DNA from 3 places in the Clostridium sp. Marseille-QA1073 genome. Region 3 is predicted to be linked to each of the others. Evidence: riboswitches for the same ligand, from Rfam matches in the RefSeq annotation. Region 3 holds a riboswitch; each other region holds the start of a gene.
What was found. A riboswitch is a leader RNA that binds a small molecule or an ion and turns the genes downstream of it on or off. The one in region 3 is predicted to bind thiamine pyrophosphate.

Region 1: it holds a riboswitch for thiamine pyrophosphate, as region 3 does, so the genes downstream of both, thiT (energy-coupled thiamine transporter ThiT) here and thiE (thiamine phosphate synthase) in region 3, are expected to answer to the same signal.
Region 2: it holds a riboswitch for thiamine pyrophosphate, as region 3 does, so the genes downstream of both, thiW (energy coupling factor transporter S component ThiW) here and thiE (thiamine phosphate synthase) in region 3, are expected to answer to the same signal.

The regions. Positions count from the first base shown of each region.
Region 1 is NZ_JBSVQM010000011.1:90,006-96,052, forward strand. It holds gene ACY1IQ_RS11735 (hypothetical protein) at 1-1,340, shown strand, start outside; gene ACY1IQ_RS11740 (hypothetical protein) at 1,687-2,265, shown strand; gene ACY1IQ_RS11745 (hypothetical protein) at 2,370-3,182, shown strand; gene thiT (energy-coupled thiamine transporter ThiT) at 3,216-3,845, opposite strand; TPP riboswitch at 4,037-4,137, opposite strand; gene ACY1IQ_RS11755 (hypothetical protein) at 4,193-4,372, opposite strand; gene ACY1IQ_RS11760 (GGDEF domain-containing protein) at 4,655-5,701, shown strand; gene ACY1IQ_RS11765 (cold-shock protein) at 5,924-6,047, opposite strand, start outside.
Region 2 is NZ_JBSVQM010000017.1:70,120-76,166, reverse strand. It holds gene ACY1IQ_RS14850 (GGDEF domain-containing protein) at 1-131, shown strand, start outside; partial or broken gene ACY1IQ_RS14845 (metallophosphoesterase family protein) at 421-1,062, shown strand; gene ACY1IQ_RS14840 (pyruvate kinase alpha/beta domain-containing protein) at 1,198-1,743, shown strand; gene ACY1IQ_RS14835 (hemerythrin domain-containing protein) at 1,855-2,259, shown strand; TPP riboswitch at 2,323-2,431, shown strand; gene thiW (energy coupling factor transporter S component ThiW) at 2,580-3,062, shown strand; gene thiM (hydroxyethylthiazole kinase) at 3,201-4,055, shown strand; gene ACY1IQ_RS14820 (NAD(P)-dependent malic enzyme) at 4,294-5,520, shown strand; gene ACY1IQ_RS14815 (glycerophosphodiester phosphodiesterase) at 5,657-6,047, opposite strand, start outside; gene ACY1IQ_RS14810 (glycerophosphodiester phosphodiesterase family protein) at 6,040-6,047, opposite strand, start outside.
Region 3 is NZ_JBSVQM010000038.1:17,159-23,205, reverse strand. It holds partial or broken gene ACY1IQ_RS20185 (lysophospholipase) at 1-230, shown strand, start outside; gene ACY1IQ_RS20180 (PF20097 family protein) at 322-558, shown strand; gene thiC (phosphomethylpyrimidine synthase ThiC) at 709-2,022, opposite strand; gene thiE (thiamine phosphate synthase) at 1,991-3,154, opposite strand; TPP riboswitch at 3,160-3,260, opposite strand; gene ACY1IQ_RS20165 (N-acetylmuramoyl-L-alanine amidase) at 3,360-4,166, opposite strand; gene lipA (lipoyl synthase) at 4,769-5,635, opposite strand.

The DNA.
Region 1 (6,047 bases), on a different contig from region 3:
AAGAAATGAGAAAGAAAAAACATAAGTCTGATTGCGGCTGTAAAGAGAAAGATGATCATAAGAAAGAGGAAAAGAAAGAATATAAAAAAGAAGAGAAGAAAAAAGAAGAGAAGAAAAAAGAGAAGAAAGAAGAAAAGATGGATAAATGCAAAGAGCATGAATATGATAAGCATGATCATAAAGAGAAAAAGGAACATTATGATGATTATAAAGATAAAGAAGAGCATCATAAAGAGCATAAACATTGTAATGATCATAAAATGAAAAAGGATTGTGAGTACATGAAAAAAGATCACGATCATAAAATGAAGAAAGATTGTGATTATATGGAAAAAGAATATGAGTATATGAAAGAGGATTGTAGTCATATGAAGAAAGATTGGGATCATATGAACAAGTCTCATGATTATAAAATGAAAAAAGATTGTAATTACATGGAAGAAGAATATGAATATATGAAAGAAGATTGTAGTCATATGAAGAAAGATTGGGATCATATGAATAAATCTCATGATTATAAAATGAAAAAAGATTGTAATTATATGGAAAAAGAATATGAATATATGAAAGACGATTGTAATTATATGAAAAAAGATTATGATCATAAAATGAAGAAAGAATATGATTATATGAAAAAAGATTGCGATTATATGAAGAAAGATTATGAACATATGAATAAACATTATAACCATGAAATGCAAAAAGGCTATGAACATATGAAAAAGGATTATGATCATATGAATAAATATTATGATTATATGAAAAAAGATTGTGATTATATGAATAAAGAATATGGCCCTAAAATGGAAAAGCATTATGAGCATATGAAAAAAGATTATGATCATAAAATGAAACATGAGTGTTATCCTAATCATGAAGAGCATGAAAAAATGTACGAGAAAAATGATAGCTACAAAAAAGATACTAAGAGTATGATGACTAAATTCTTTAAAGATATAGTTAAAGAGTTTGAGAAAATGGATAATTATGATGATATTAAAAATTGTGCATGGTATAAAGTACCAGTGGAAAAAATGGAAGAGATGTACTGCATGCATGATTATAAGAAATATACGGTAATTTATTATCCGATGATTTGTTATTATCCTTACATTGCAAAGCATAAACATTTTATGATAGGTCATAAGTATGATATTAATGGAAATCTAAAATATATCGTATATGCGTTACCTGGCAAAAAATCTGAATCCGATCAGCCATATGGAGGAAAGACAGGATTTGTAGCATGGATGCCACATAAAAATGATGCTGAAATGGGATATTGGTTAATGTTCTATGATTTCAAAAATTCTACAGTAGTAGTACCAGTTAAAAGATAATATAAAAAAATAAAATGAGGGGAAAATTTCCCTTCATTTTTTATTATTGCTTAGCATCAATAAATTTTCAGTATTGAGTAAAGCAGTAAATACATTTACTTTATATATAAAAGATAAATTTTTAACATTTTAAAACTATTCATTGTAATATTTTATGTATATTATAATGTAAATAGGTAGAGATTAGCTTTTTATATTGTACAAAATATTCTTCTAATTTTTAATTAAGTATTCACCTTATAAGTCTTAAGATATAGCTAAAATTTAATAAAGTTACAATCTTTTCTAATAATTTAATATTAGCATTCATATATTATATTAATAATAATTTATGGAGGAAAATTTGATGAAGGTATTAACGATAAATAAGAGAAAAACTGGATTAGCGATCATAATGGTTGGTCTTATGATTTTAATAATTGGTCTTGGAAATTACTTTGAAGAAAAACTAAAAATTGCTACATTGACACAAAATAATATAGGATCCTTCAAAACATATAAAATAGAAGAAGAGATTACTTATGGATTGCCTGAATCTTGGATTAGTAGCGAGACTAAAGTAAGTAATGAGAAAATTAAATATCATAGTGATTTTATTTCTGATGATAATATAATTAAAGGATATATAGAACTTTGGGATGAAAATGAGGACATACAGTCTATAATCAAGGAAAATGAAAAACATATAAGAGGTATAGGTATTGATGATTATAAAGTAATTAAGTCAAACATAGGGAAAGATGAAGCTTATGTAATGCAATATAATATTTCTCTTTCTAAAGATGATTTTTATAGAACATATGATTATTTTTTAAATTTGAATGGAAATAAAATAAAATCAAGTTTCTATATAAAAGATAAAAGTTATAAAGAAAATATTCCTATAATATTTGAAAATATAATGAAGACTTTTAAAATCAATTAATATTTGATTTAATATCATATAAGTATTATAATTAAAGATATAAAAATTAAAGGAGAAGCAACATCCGCTTCTCTTTTATTAATTTTATAGTGTGGAGGAAAATTGTGTATAAGTTAAAGAAGTATGCAACAGTATTATTAATATTTCTAGTAAATGTAATGATATTTACTGGTTGTAGTGTGCTAAAGAGTAATAACAATGCTTTTGAATTTATGAAAGAAAAAAAAGCAACTAAAATCACTATTCAAAGCACAAGAGATAAAAGTTATAAATTTACTGTTACTGATGTTGGGGTAGCACAAGAAATATATAAAATTCTATCAAGTGCTAAAGAAGTTGATACAAAAAGTCCATTAGAAGCAGATTATATTTTTGAAATTTATGAAGGACCTGATAAGATTCATAAATTCAATTATATTGCTGGATTAGACAAAAATGATGGTGCAAATTTTTATAATGATGATAAAAACTATATAGTATCAAAACGACTTGATAATGATATAATTAAAAATTTCTGGAATATAAGAAAACCTATAGATTTTCAAAATGTTTATTATGATACAATATACGAGGCAGTAGACATGTATAAGAAGAGTAAAGAAGATAATCCTAAAATAGGAATTAATATGAGTTCAGATTTAGAGATGTCAAAATTTATTTTGTCTACTGATTTATTGAATTTTGAGCAAAGGCTTAATAAGCTGTCTGATGTAACTTTAGTAAAGGATGAAAATGCGGAAGATTTTGGTATAGTGGTGAATATAAATACTGAAGGGTATACTTCTACAAAATATAAAGCGATAATTACCTTTAAGGGACATGCTGGTGAGTATGAAACTAACTATTATGCAGTTAATAAGTATGAAAAAGGTGAATGGAAAATACAAATATACGAAAAGAAACCAGATGATTTTTAAATTAAAGAGCCTAGGGAGTTCCCTAGGCTCTTTTTAGGCTCTTTTAAGTTCTCTTTGTAATCTTTCAAGAGGAAGAACTGCTAATATTAATACACAGATTAATCCATCAAAGAATACATATGAAATATTGTATAAGAATGAATATACTAAAGGAGACATACCTTCTGGTGCATATGCGGCCCAAAATATAAAGCCGGAAATAAAGTGGAATACGAATCTTAGTGAGGTACCAAAAACTGTCCCCAATAATTTATTACTCTTAATTAAGCCTGAAAGACCTATTGCCATAAATGGCAGTGCATAATCAAATAATATTTGTATAGGATGAAGTATTTGAGCTGGACCAATTATAAAATCTAATACTCCTCTTAAAAATCCAGTTAAAACCCCTAGTACAGGACCATAAATATAAGAAATAATTATGATTGGAACCATACTTCCCAAAGTAACACTTCCACCATAAGGTGCATTAAATGGTTTTATAAGGCTAAGTGCTAAGGACACACCTAAGGCTACACCAATTTGAGTTATCATAGATGTAGAAAATTGGATTTTTTTAATTCTTGTAAAAGCAATAATTATTATTAGAACGCCTATTAATGTAAAAATTGTAGTACTACTACTTAAAATTTTTGATAAATTTTCTTGTAATGCATTTAACATAGTTGAACACCCCCCATTTACTTTAGACATCCAAAAGAAAATGATAAATTTAAGATGCCTTGATATATTAAAAATAAAATTGCTTTTAAAAATATACATTAAAGAAATATAAATTTAATAACTATATATTATAAAATGCTAAATATATAAAAAACCTTATGCCAATATAGGCATAAGGTATATTAATCTCCATTTTAATATAGACGCTTTCCTACGCTGGCATTATCCAGTTCAGGTACAAGGGTTAATGAATTGTCCATCTCTCAGCCATAAGGCACCCCTAGCAATTTATTAGATTTTTATTACAATTTCATTATATTATGTAACTAAAGAAAACACAATAAAAATTATAAGAAATCTGCTATTTTATTATTTAGCATAGTTGAAGAATTAGAAAAAGATATATCTACTTTATCACCAACCTTTATATGATTAGGAAGTTTACTTACAGATACATTTATGGTTATACCATCTGTAAGTTCTACAAATGCATCCGTATTATTCATATCTATTACTTTGCCAAACATTAAATCATCCTTTCAACTGTATTATAAATTTTATATTAGACTAATAAATAGACTTAGTTTGAAGATATATAAGAAGATTTACGAAAGTTTTGTATAAATATAAATTTAGAATTACTTTTCTAAAAAATAGATATTTATATATTATTTTTATCTTTTTTATAGCAAATATTCACAATTATTCTGTATAATTAAGAATAAACATATATGTTAAAAAGTGGGGTTAATATGTTGACAAATAATTTACTAGTAACATTGACTGGGGTACTGATATTAATATGTGTTATGGAGGGTTGTATAATATATAGCTACAAAAAAAGCTTAAGAGAAAGAGAAAAAAGAAAAGAAGTTTTATATGCTGTTAGTGAAAAAATAATTTCACTTAAAAATGAAAAAGAGGTTTATGATTTAATATTAAATACAGCTATAAAACTGGTACCTAAGGCGTCTAAAGGCAGCTTACTTAAAATAACAGAAGATAGAAGTGAATTTAAGTTTATATCTCTTTATGGATATTCTGATGATTTAAAAAAAATAATATTAAAAAAAGAGGAAATATACCTTCATGAAATAAATAATTTTAAGGATATTGCAATAATAAAAAATCCTAAAAAATTTAATGAAGTTTATATGGAGCCTTCAAAAAAGTATATGCTTATTTCAACGGAATCTTTAAATATACACAATACTTTAAGTGCACCTATATATTTAGATGGAGTTTTAACTGCAATATTAAATTTAGATAGTACTGTTATAGAAGAGGCTTTTTCAAGTGAAGATATACGAACAGTAAAATATATACTAAATGAATTTAGATTAGCAGTTAGAAGTCATTTAATTCAAGGAGAATTAAGAGAAAAAGCAACTTATGATAGCCTGACTTGTCTTTATAGTAGAGGCTATTTGGAACAGATAATAGAATATTATCTTAACGAATTTCATAATAAGAACTATAGAAGCTCTATAATTTTTATAGATATTAATAATTTTAAATATGTTAATGATAACTATGGACATACTATAGGTGATGAGTTATTGATAAGATTTTCTCAAGCATTAAAGTCTCATATCAATAGCAATAATTTATATGGTAGGCTAGGCGGAGATGAATTTTTAATATTATTAGATAAGTGTAGAGAAGATGAGGCAATTGAAATTATGGAAGATTTAAGAGAGATATGTAAAAATCATAGAGAACAAGACTATACTTTAGATTTCAGCTACGGAATCTTTGAAATAGCTGGAGGAGAAAAATATGATTTTAAGACTATAATTTGTAATGCAGATAAAAAGATGTATAAGAATAAAAAATTTAATAAAGAAATAGTTTAGTACTATAAAAATAACTAGTCAGAGATGAGGTTATATTTTGCATCACACAGATTTAGAGGCTCCAAGTTATCATTAAGTTTAATGATTAAGTGTGATGAAACTAGATTAGTATACTGACTAACTAATTCTTAAATATTACTTAAGTTATAAACACCCTTCATAATAATGTGAAGGGTGTAGCTATTTATAAAGAAATAAGAGTATTTAATTATATAAGCTAAATTATAACTTAATAACATTAGCTGCTTGAGGTCCTCTAGAACCTTCTACAACTTCAAATTGTACTTTGTCACCTTCTTCTAAAGTTTTGTATCCTTCTCGTTGAATTGCAGAGAAATGAACAAAT
Region 2 (6,047 bases), on a different contig from region 3:
TAGAAATCTTTGCTTCCTTTGGTATATTCACTATGTTTAAAGAGCAATTGACTAGTGAAGAAATAATTGCTTTAGCAGACCGAAATCTATATGAAGCTAAAAAAAGAGGCAGAAATAATGTGGTTAAATAAAATTTAATCATATTTTAAAGTAGATATTTAAAATATAGATATCCTAGGTGATAGGCTAAAATATATCTTAAAAAATAAATTTTCTATAAAAATAGTATAAACCCTTAAAATTAAGAATGGTGGATTTTTATTATGTAAATTAAAGATATTTCTTAGATAGATAAGAAATATCTTTAATTTTATATAGAAAAGATAATATATCATGTTTACAGTTAAAAATGATAAAATAAATGCATGATTGGAAAAGATAATTAAAGTTATTAAGATTTTAATTTAATGTGGAGGAAATATGAATTTATTTGTTATAGGTGATGTTCATGGATGTTATTTAGAGCTTAAAAAACTTATTGAAGAACATTGGAATAGTAAGGATGAGTTATTTATTCAAGTTGGAGATTTAATTGATAGGGGAAGTTTTTCACCTAAAACTGTGGAATATTGTAGAGAATTAAAAGAATAGTTTCCTAGTAATGTGGTATTTTTAGAAGGAAATCATGAATTTGAAATTATATATCATTTCTTAAATGAACCTAATGAAAATTGGTTAAGGCAGTGTGGATATGAAACTTTAGAGCAATATAAAAGTGAAAATAAAAATCCAATTGAAGATGTAAATTGGTTTTTAACTTTACCTTTATATTGGGAAAATGAGAATATATTTATAAGTCATGCAGGCCTATCTGAAATTACTTTAAATTGCTTTGATGAAACAGACCCCCATGGGGTTCTATGGAACAGAGGGAAAATAAAAAATATAAATAAATTACAAATAATTGGACATACTCCCTGTGAAAATAGGGAACCTATTTATAATGAGGAAGAGAATTCTTTGAATATTGATACAGGAGCTGGGTATAAAGAGGGAGTTTTAACCTGCGTTAAATTAAATGAAAAAGGAGAAATATTAAAAATTATAAAGATTAATACTTAATATTATTTGGAGAATTATATTTTTATTTTAATGCATTTAAATAGCTTTATTTAATGAATAAAAGGATTTTAGAAGAAACTATGGAACTTATCTATAACAGGAATTTTAATATTAAATAATAAAAGGAGAATGATTATGTATTTTGAAAAAGCAGGAAGAGAGAATACTATAAAAACAATTGAACTTGCAGTTAAAACTGCAAAGGAAAGAGGAATTAAAAATATAGTTGTGGCTTCTAGTGCAGGAGATACTGCTTTACTATTAAAAGATAGTGGATTAAATGTAGTAGTTGTTACTCATGTTAATGGTTTTAGAGAAGCTGGTATTCAAGAAATAAGTGAGGAAAGAATGGAAGAATTAAAGAGCTGTGGATTTAAGGTATATACAAGTACTCACGTATTGTCTGGTGCTGAAAGAGCTCTTTCAACAAAATTTGGAGGAATTTCTCCTGTAGAGGTTATGGCTTATAGTTTACGTATGTTTGGACAAGGTGTTAAAGTGGCAGTAGAAGTAGCTACAATGGCACTAGATGGAGGGACTATACCATATGGAGAAGATATAATTTCTATAGGTGGCTCAGGGAAAGGTGCAGATACGGCAATAATATTAACTCCAGCACATGGTTCAGCTATACTAGATACAAAAATTAAAGAAATAATTTGTAAGCCATATAATTTTTAATAAATTCCTTTATTTAATAAAATTTACAAAGTGTAATAAATGTTACAGAAATATTTGCCTAAAAGTAATAGAATTATGTTAAAATAAGAATTTTACTTTGGGGGTACTTTTATGGCTAATATTAATAATTTAACTAGACAACATATTGAAATCTTAGAGATGATTTATAATATAAAGAAGCTTATAAATAAAGATTTAGAAGTGGAATGCAGTGAAATTGCAAAAAATATAAATTTACTATCAGGAAAGCTAAGAATTCACTTAGAGAGTGAAGATAAATTCCTATATCCAAACTTATTAAAAAATGAAAATGAAAAAATTAAAAATATAGCTAAGTGTTACATTGATGAGATGGGAGATATACTTAGTATATTTAATAATTATAAAAATCAATTTAATACTAGGAGTAAGATAATTAATAATAAAGATAAATTTATTATTAATACAAAAGAGGTTTTTGATAAAATAGAAAAAAGAATGGAAAGAGAAGATAGAGAGCTATATAAATTACTCTAAGATGTATTAAATAAATAAGTTGAATATACAGAAACAAGATGTTAATATTAAACTATAAAGAAAATATTTGCACAGGGGAGCTAGTAAAACTGGCTGAGAGTAAAAGTGTGTACTTTTAGACCCTTAACCTGAACTGGATAATACCAGCGTAGGAAGTGTGTTTGGGATATTTAAATTTATCCTATATTTATGCTGTAAACATAAGCACAAATCCAAAACTGGATTTGTGCTTTTTTAATTTTAAAATATTCAGTAAATTTGAGAATTATCTTAAATTGCATCATTAGCTATGCACAATAAATTTAAAAGGGGGAATCTTTATGAAAACTAAAAAAATAGTATTATCTGCTATGTTTATTGCTATAGGCGTATTAGGGTCATCTATTTATATTCCTATGGGCGTTGCAAAGTGTTTTCCTGTACAACATGCTATAAATGTTGTATCTGCAATAGCGTTGGGACCTGTAAATGGAGCAGCTATAGCCTTTTGTATATCACTACTTAGAAATATTTTTGGCACAGGGACCTTACTTGCTTTTTCTGGCAGTATGGTAGGGGCAACTTTAGCAGGTTATTTTTATAAAAAAACAAAGAAAAATTTCATGGCAGTAATAGGAGAAGTAATAGGAACAGGAATACTAGGATCATTGATGTCCTTTCCTATAGCTAAATTAATTATGGGAAAATCAGTAGGTGCCTTTGCTTTTATAATACCTTTTGGTGTAAGTACAGTAGTAGGAAGTGTAATTGCTTATCTTTTAATTATGGTATTTGAGAAAACTAAAGTTATGAAAACTATTTAATCTTATATAAGGTTAAATATCTATAATTGTAGGGTAAGTTTAGAGTTTAAGGATATCAATTGATAATTAAAGATAATTCTCATAAAGTTTTATAATTGTTAATTTTAAATAATTGTTTAGAATAAGGGGGAACAAAATTTGAGTGAGTATAAACATATAGAAGATGTACTTGAAAAGGGAGGTACTATTTTGGGGCTTATAAAAGATAAAAAGCCATTAATACATCAAATAACTAACTATGTAAGTTGTAATGATTGCGCAAATATAACTTTGGCCTTAGGAGCTTCTCCAATAATGAGTGAAGATGCAGAAGAAGTAGAAGAAATAGTATCTCAGTCTTCAGCACTTCTTATAAATATAGGTATGTTAACAAAAGATACACTAAAATCTATGATATTGGCAGGGAAAAAGGCTAATAGTTTAAATATACCTGTAGTATTAGATCCTGTAGGAATAGCTGCATCCAACTTTAGAAAGAGTTCTATTGAAAAACTATTAAAGGAAATCAACTTTTCTGTAATTAAAGGAAATCTTTCAGAAATCAAAGCCTTATGTGGACTTAAAACCAATTCTAAAGGGGTAGATAGTGAGGAAAATGAAGAGGGTATTGATTATATAAAAGAAGGAAAAGCTTTAGCTGAAGCTTTAAGCTATAAATTAAATTCAGTAATATGCATAACTGGAAAGATAGATATTATATGCTATAAAGATATATGTTATATAGTAGAAAATGGACATAGCATTATGAGTAAGGTCACTGCCATGGGATGTATGATGGGAGCTGTAATTGCAACATTAGTTTCCGTAACTAAAGAGCATTTAATATCAACCCTAATAGCAGTAACATTACTAGGAATTTGTGGTGAATTAGCTGAAAGAGAGATAAAAAAAGGAATCGAAGGCAGCGGAACTTTTAAAATAAAATTTTTAGACCAAGTATATAATTTTTCAGAGGAGAAATTATATACAAACCAAAAAGTTTATAAAGTGTAATTAATATATTTTATTAAAAAGATGCTTTAATTTATAGACTTTTTGATTTTGAACAGCTGCTTATAATAATTAGATAAATATTATAAAAAGGAAATTAAAATTAAATTTAACATATAATTCTGTCTTACAAGTTGTATTTGTATTCAATAATATATATTATAAAGATAGATATTATTTAGTTTATACAGTAGTGTAAACTAGTAAAATTAGAAATTATTTTTATAATGGAGGATTTACTATGAACTTAAAAGAGACAGCATTAAAGTTTCATAAAGATTTTCAAGGGAAAATTGCACTTCACTGTAAGGTACCGGTAAATAATAAAGAAGATATGACACTAGCGTATACACCAGGAGTAGCAGAGCCTTGTATGGAAATAAGCAAAGATTATGATAAGGTTTATGATTATACATCAAAAGGAAATTGGGTAGCTGTAGTAACTAATGGTACTGCGGTATTAGGTCTTGGAGATATAGGGGCAGCAGCAGGACTACCAGTTATGGAAGGAAAATCAGTATTATTTAAAGCTTTTGCAGGAGTAGATGCTTTTCCTATATGTCTTGACACAAAGGATAGCAAAAAGATAATAGAAACTGTTAAATTAATGGAAAGCTCATTTGGAGGCGTTAACCTAGAAGACATAAAAGCTCCAGAATGCTTTGAAATAGAAGAAGAGCTTAAAAAAATATGCAATATTCCAATATTCCATGATGATCAACATGGTACAGCAGTAGTTTCATTAGCTTGCTTATTTAATGCAGTAAAATTAGCTAATAAGAAAATGGAAGATATAAAAGTAGTTATTAATGGTGCAGGTGCAGCAGGAATAGCCATAGCAAAATTACTTATAAGATTGAATGTAAAAGATGTAATACTTTGCGATACTCAAGGAGCTATATACGAAGGCCGCACGGTAAAAATGAATAAATATAAAGAAGAGATGGCTAAAATATCTAATAAGGATAAAGAACAAGGAACTTTAGAAGAAGTTTTAAAAGGTAAAGATGTATTCTTAGGAGTATCTGTAGCTAACTGTGTTACTAGTGAAATGGTTAAATCTATGAACAAAGATGCTATAGTTATGGCAATGGCGAATCCTAATCCAGAAATATTACCTAACATTGCAAAAGAAGCAGGAGCTAAGGTTGTTTGTACTGGTAGATCAGACTTTCCAAACCAAGTTAATAATGTACTAGCTTTTCCAGGAATATTTAGAGGAGCTTTAGATGTTAGAGCTTCAGAAATAAATGACGAAATGAAAATAGCTGCAGCTAGAGCCATAGCTGAAATTATTACTGATGAAGAGTTAAATGAAGATTATGTTATTCCAGAACCATTTGATTTGAGAATAGCACCTAAGGTAGCTGAATATGTGGCAAGAGCAGCTATAAAAACTAAAGTAAATAGAATAGATGTAAAACCAGAAGAAATTTATGAAAAAACTAAGAGAATAATAGAAAAATAAGAAAAGGGCTTCTATGAAGCCTTTTTCTTACAATATATATACATAGTATATAAGTAATCTAAGTAAATTTATTTTACATTTAATATGAAACAAAACAGTAAACTCTAGAATATAAATTTTATAGAATTATGGAAAATTAGTATTCAATCAAAACTTCCTTTAATAAATCTGGACAGTTTGTAATAATTCCATCTACTTTCATATCTATAAGTTTCCTCATATAGTTAACATCATCTACTGTATAAATATTAATTTCTAAGTTATTTTTATGAGCTTTTTCAATTAACTCTTTCCTTAAACTTTTATATGGTAGGTGGAGAGCGTTAGGCTTAATTGGATATAAATATTCATCTACATCTTTAATTTTTTTCTCAAATAATAATCCAGTGGGAATATTACTATTAAGTTTTTTACATTTATTCATTGAATCATGATTAAAACTAGATAAAATTATCTTATTCTCTATACTTTCTTTCATTATATGGAAAAGCAGTTTTTCTTCTATATTCCTATAGAATATTATAGAG
Region 3 (6,047 bases):
TAAATAAAATTCCTAAGAACTTACCTATACTCATTTTTTCTGGCGATGCTGATCCTGTTGGAAGATATGGAAAAGGAGTAGAAAATTTAATTAATTTATATGAGAGTTTAGGCATTAAAAATCTTCATTATAAAATCTATAAAGATGGAAGGCATGAAATGTTAAATGAAATAAATAATGAGGAAGTATTTGAAGATATCATAAACTGGTTAAATTTAGTGATTGTATAGTGTCTTAAAATATAATAATATTTTTCTTAAACTTTTAAAGCTTTTTATTAAAGTTATAAAATATAATAAATATTAAGGAGTAGATTTAGTTATGCAATGTCCCTATTGTGAAAATGAAATGTGTCCAGGAAATATTGAAGCTGATGGAAGAAGTAATTTAATATGGGTAGATTCAACTCACAAAAGAAGTATCTTTTCTAAACTTAAGGGTACAGATTGTATTATTTTAGATGAGACAGACCTTTTTACTAGATGTAAAGTTAGTGCATTTCACTGCGATAAATGTAAAAAAATAATTATAGATACAACATACTCTTTAATAAGGTAATTAACCTTTTCTTTATAATAAGATTTAAATTATCTATAAGATACGTGAAATTAAAAAAAGGTATATAATTTAAATTTATTTATCTAAATTATATACCTTCTGATTTTATATTTTATTAGATTTTATAAAATTAACTTTTGAAATGTTTTTTTAATCATCTTCTCTTAAAATATTTATATTTTTTCCTTGAAGAATTTTATTCATGTTTCTCATTGAGCACATTTTACCGCACATAGTGCAACTATCTTCATGTTCAGGCATGGATTCACGTCTATATCTTCTAGGTTTTTCTCCGTCAATAGCTAAATTAAACATTTCTTCCCAATCCAACGCTTGTCTTGCTTTGCTCATTTTATAATCTATATCTTTTGCACCCTTTACATTTTTAGCTATATCGGCAGCATGAGCGGCTATTTTAGAAGCAATTATCCCCTCTTTCATATCTTCTAAGTTTGGAAGTCTTAAATGCTCTGCTGGAGTTACATAGCATAAAAAGTCTGCTCCATAAGTAGCTGCAATAGCCCCACCAATTGCACTTGTAATGTGATCATATCCTGGTGCTATATCCGTAACTAATGGTCCTAATACATAGAAAGGTGCTCCATGACAAAGTTTTTTCTCAAGTAACATATTAGCTTCTATTTCGTTAATAGCCATATGACCTGGTCCTTCAATTATAACTTGTACATTTCTTTCCCATGCTCTTAAAGTAAGTTCTCCTAATATCATAAGTTCTTTTATTTGACAGGCATCAGTAGCATCATTTATAGAGCCTGGTCTGCAAGCATCACCTAAACTTAATGTTAGATCATATTTTTCACAAATGTCCAGTAATCTATCAAAATGCTCATAAAATGGATTTTCCTGATTATTTAATTCCATCCAAGCAAATAGTAATGATCCACCTCTTGAAACTATGTTAGTAAGTCTTTTATTTCGTTTAAAAGTATTTATAGTCTCTCTATTTAAGCCCGCATGGATAGTAACAAAATCTACTCCATCCATAGCATGTTTTTCAACTACATCGAAAAACTCATCTACAGTTATATCCTTGAGTTCTTTATCATAAAATCCCACTACATCATACATTGGAACAGTACCAATCATTGCAGGTGACATATCTATTAGTTTTTTTCTAAAATCATAAGTTTTACCATAATTACTTAAATCCATTATAGCTTCTGCTTTCATTTCTAAGGCTATTTTGACTTTTTCAAGTTCCGCTTCAATATTAGCACAATCCTTTGATATACCTAGATTTACATTAATTTTCGTTCTAAGACCTTGTCCAACACCTTCTGGTGACAAGCTCTTATGATTCTTATTTGCAGGTATTGCTATTTTACCCTCTGCAACTAAAATTCTTAACTGTTCTATATCTATGTTTTCCTTTTCTGCAACAATCTTCATTTCCTTTGTTATAATGTGCTTTTTAGCAGCATCCATTTGAGTTGTGTAGTTCATAGTTATCCTCCTCATTTATCCCATTTATTATTTTTCTAATATTATTAACTTTAGCCTTTATATTTTCTGTACTAATAAGTTCAGAAATCATAGCAAAGCATTTGCCTCCATGGCTTATTACATCCATTAAATTTTCTTCTTTTATGCCACCTATTGTTACGGAGGGTAATTTTATATTTTTTGACACCCATTTTAAATATTCTAGCCCTTCTGAATATTCTACATCTTTTTTAGTTGTAGTATTAAATATTGGGCCTATACCTATGTAATCAACCTTCTTTTCTAAAGCTAAAAGAGCTTGATTCTTATTATGAGTAGAAAGTCCAATTATCATATTAGGTGCTATTTTTCTTGCTTCTAGTGAATCCATATCTTCTTGCCCTAAATGTATACCATCAGCTTTTACTGCTAATGCAATATCAATATCATCATTTACAATAAAGGTTACATTATTTTTTTTAGTTAACTCTCTAATAATTTTACATTGATTTAATTTGTAAACTTTGTCTTTATTTTTCTCTCTATATTGAATTATTTTAATACCACTTTCAATTAGTTCTTTAGTTAGTTGAATATTATCTCTTCCATTAGAAAAATCTTCTCCTAAAATAGCATAAATATTGTCTTTAAAATAAAACTTTCTACTTGGATAAGTTTTTTCAAGATAATAAGATTTAAACCTTAAAGTCTCATATTTTTTACCATATTCATAGTAGCCTAATACTTTTAATAATTCCTCAATAGTTCTTAGTCCTTCTTGTATCCTTTTAAAATTAGATTTTATTAATGCTTCAATAGTTTCTTTTTTATCTACAGTAGTTTTTAAAGATATAGCAGCACCAATATCATTTACTGAATCTCTATAAGTTATAAGTTCATCACTGTCAAAAGTTTTTCTTACATCATGTCTTAATTGTCTAAGTTCTTTAGTTTTTATTTCATCATTATAGTAGAATCTACATAGGTCCTCTAATACTCTAACACCTTCAGATACCCTATTTATATTTGCATCAATAATTCTATATATAGACAAAATACTATCACCTCCTAAAACAAAATGTTGAAAGGTTATTATTTTTAATGTACTTTTATTAAAATTAAAAAGCTTGCCAAAGGCAAGCTTAAAATACATATAAAAGTGCATTTACTCTGCTTCCCTACGGTGGTATTAACCACATCAGGTTCAAGGGTTAGGCAAAATCTGCCCTCTCAGCCATAAGGCACCCCTAGCAATAAGGTTATTTAATTCTTTAACTTCATTATAACAATATTTAATATTTTTGCAACATATATCTAGAAATAATCAAATTATAAATTCTATTAAATGGATATTAGACTTATAAAATCTTTGCATAACTACTATTTATATATCCTCCACTATTGCCATAATATATAGAATACCAACCATTAGATTTTTTATATAACTTAACTTTATCATTCTTTTTTAGTTGTCCAATTACTGAATAGTTTATACTAGGTCCACTTCTTACATTTAAAATATCGGCAGTGATTTGTGCTATTTTATCTTTGATGGAATAATCATCATCTTCCATATTTTTTACAGGCATAGCTGGAATAGTTTCTTTATTATTATCATCAATACCAGTTAAGGCTTTAAATATACTTTTAGCTATGGTATAGGGCCCAAGTTTTTGCCATAAATTCATATCATTTTTATTATCTACAAATGCAACTTCTGGTAATATACAAGACATATTAGTTTCTCTAGGAACGTATAAGCTTTTATTTTCTTTTACTCCTCTATTTCTAAATCCTAAATTAGATATGGCATCAACTACTGCTTTAGCATAACTTGAAGCTAGTCCAGAATTGGAAAACACATATACTTCTGTACCATAACCATTTCCATCAGAGGAGTTATGATGCATGCATATATGAAGTTTCGATTTATAATTATTAGCTCTATTTACTTCTACTACTAGGCGTTCATTTGCAGATAAATCTTCACCATATGGTGTCACATCATATATTGTTAAATTGTATTTATTGCATAATTTAACAAATTCTTTGGTTATTGATTTATTTAATTCAGCTTCAATCCTATATCCTACAGCGCCAGAGTCTGTTTTAGTACAATGTCCTGCAGATATAGTTAGTTTATCACCTTTATTTATCAGTGCCATAATATTATCACCTCAATTATATATATGCATATAAAAGGATTATCAATATATGAAGTATGATTTTATTTTTAAGTTGTATTAATCAAACTCATAGGTTTCTATAGAAGCTTCTCTATTATAGATTTTTCACTAATAAATTAATAGTTATGAGAAACAAAGCATATAAATTAGCTCGTAAACCACTGTATTATTTTGCTAAGGAAAAAATACTCCACCGTAACTACAAGTATGCAAGAAATTATAAAGCAGCTAAGCTTAAATTCTGCCATTTTATCTTTAAAATACTCCCCTCGGAAAAGTGAAAAGAAATCTGGTGTAAAGGAATACCTAATACTTTCATTTAAATCATCAATACTATTAAATATTAACTTAAATATAGCCTTATAAATTGGTATATTTATTAATATTAGTATAAAAATAAGCATGTATATATTTCACTCCTTAAATTTTACTATATACCTATTATTGTAGAAATGTCTTATTTATCAATATATAGATTATATTATAACTAAAAAATAGTTAGCAATTACTAATCAAATTGAAAACCCAGTGCCGTAAAAGAGCATTGGGTCTTTAATTTAAATACAATATAATTCTATATTCTAAGCTTTTAATAAGCTTTCAAAAACTTCTGCCGCATAGTAGGAACTTCTTACTAATGGCCCACTAGCCACAAATTTAAAGCCTAAATCTTTACCGATAGTTTCATATTTTTTAAAAGTATTAGGATGAATATATTCTACAACATCTATATGTTCTTTTGATGGCATTAAATACTGTCCTATAGTTAATATATCGCAATCTACTTTCTTTAAATCCTTCATCAATTCTATAACCTCTTCCTCACTTTCACCTAATCCTACCATAAATCCAGATTTGGTTAAAATATTTGGATTTAGCATTTTTACGTTTTGTAAAAGCTCTAGAGATCTTTTATAAATTGCCATAGGACGAACTTTATTATATAAATTTTTTACAGTTTCAATATTATGATTAATTATTTCAGGATTAGAATTCACTACTGTTTTCAATGCCTCAATGTCGCCTTTAAAATCGGGTATTAACACCTCTGTCGTAACTTTTCTATCTAGCTTTTTTATTTCTTTTACAGTTTTTGCAAAATGATTAGCTCCACCATCAAGTAAATCATCCCTTGTAACTGAAGTAATTACTACATGTTTTAGGTTCATTTCCTTTACAGTTTGCGCTAAATTATATGGTTCCATCGGATCAACTTTTTCTGGGGCATCTTTTGTAACCTTACAAAACTTACAATTTCTAGTGCAATTTTTACCTAAAATCATAAATGCTGCTGTACATTTATTATAACATTCTCCATGATTAGGGCATCCTGCTTCTTCACAAACTGTATTTAACTTATACTGGCTTAGCAAAGAACTAACCTTATTGATATTTCTACCACTTTGTAATTTTACCTTTAACCATTCTGGTTTTCTTAAATATGTCATTAACCCACCTCTATTTCATATACTCCCTTTTAACTTTAAGCTATATATCATAATTACTTATATATAAATTATAACATCAATTTAAAAGAAAAATTGTAATATTATAGTAAAGTAATATATTTTTTCTTGTATTGCATTCTATATATAACATGTTTATGCATATTAAACATTTTAAAAGTTCATTTAATAATAAATATTTTTCATATTTAAAACAAATTTTAGACTAGGTATTTTTAAATATTTAAAATACCTATTAATTTTTCTTCCTTACCATTCATTTACAATATTATAATATATCGGTAACAGTTGTTAACAAATATGGAATATATACTTTATGTATTATCTAAAGGGGGATGCAATGGAATTAATAGTAATAAATTTTATCTAGTGAATTTAATTTAATGATATTAAG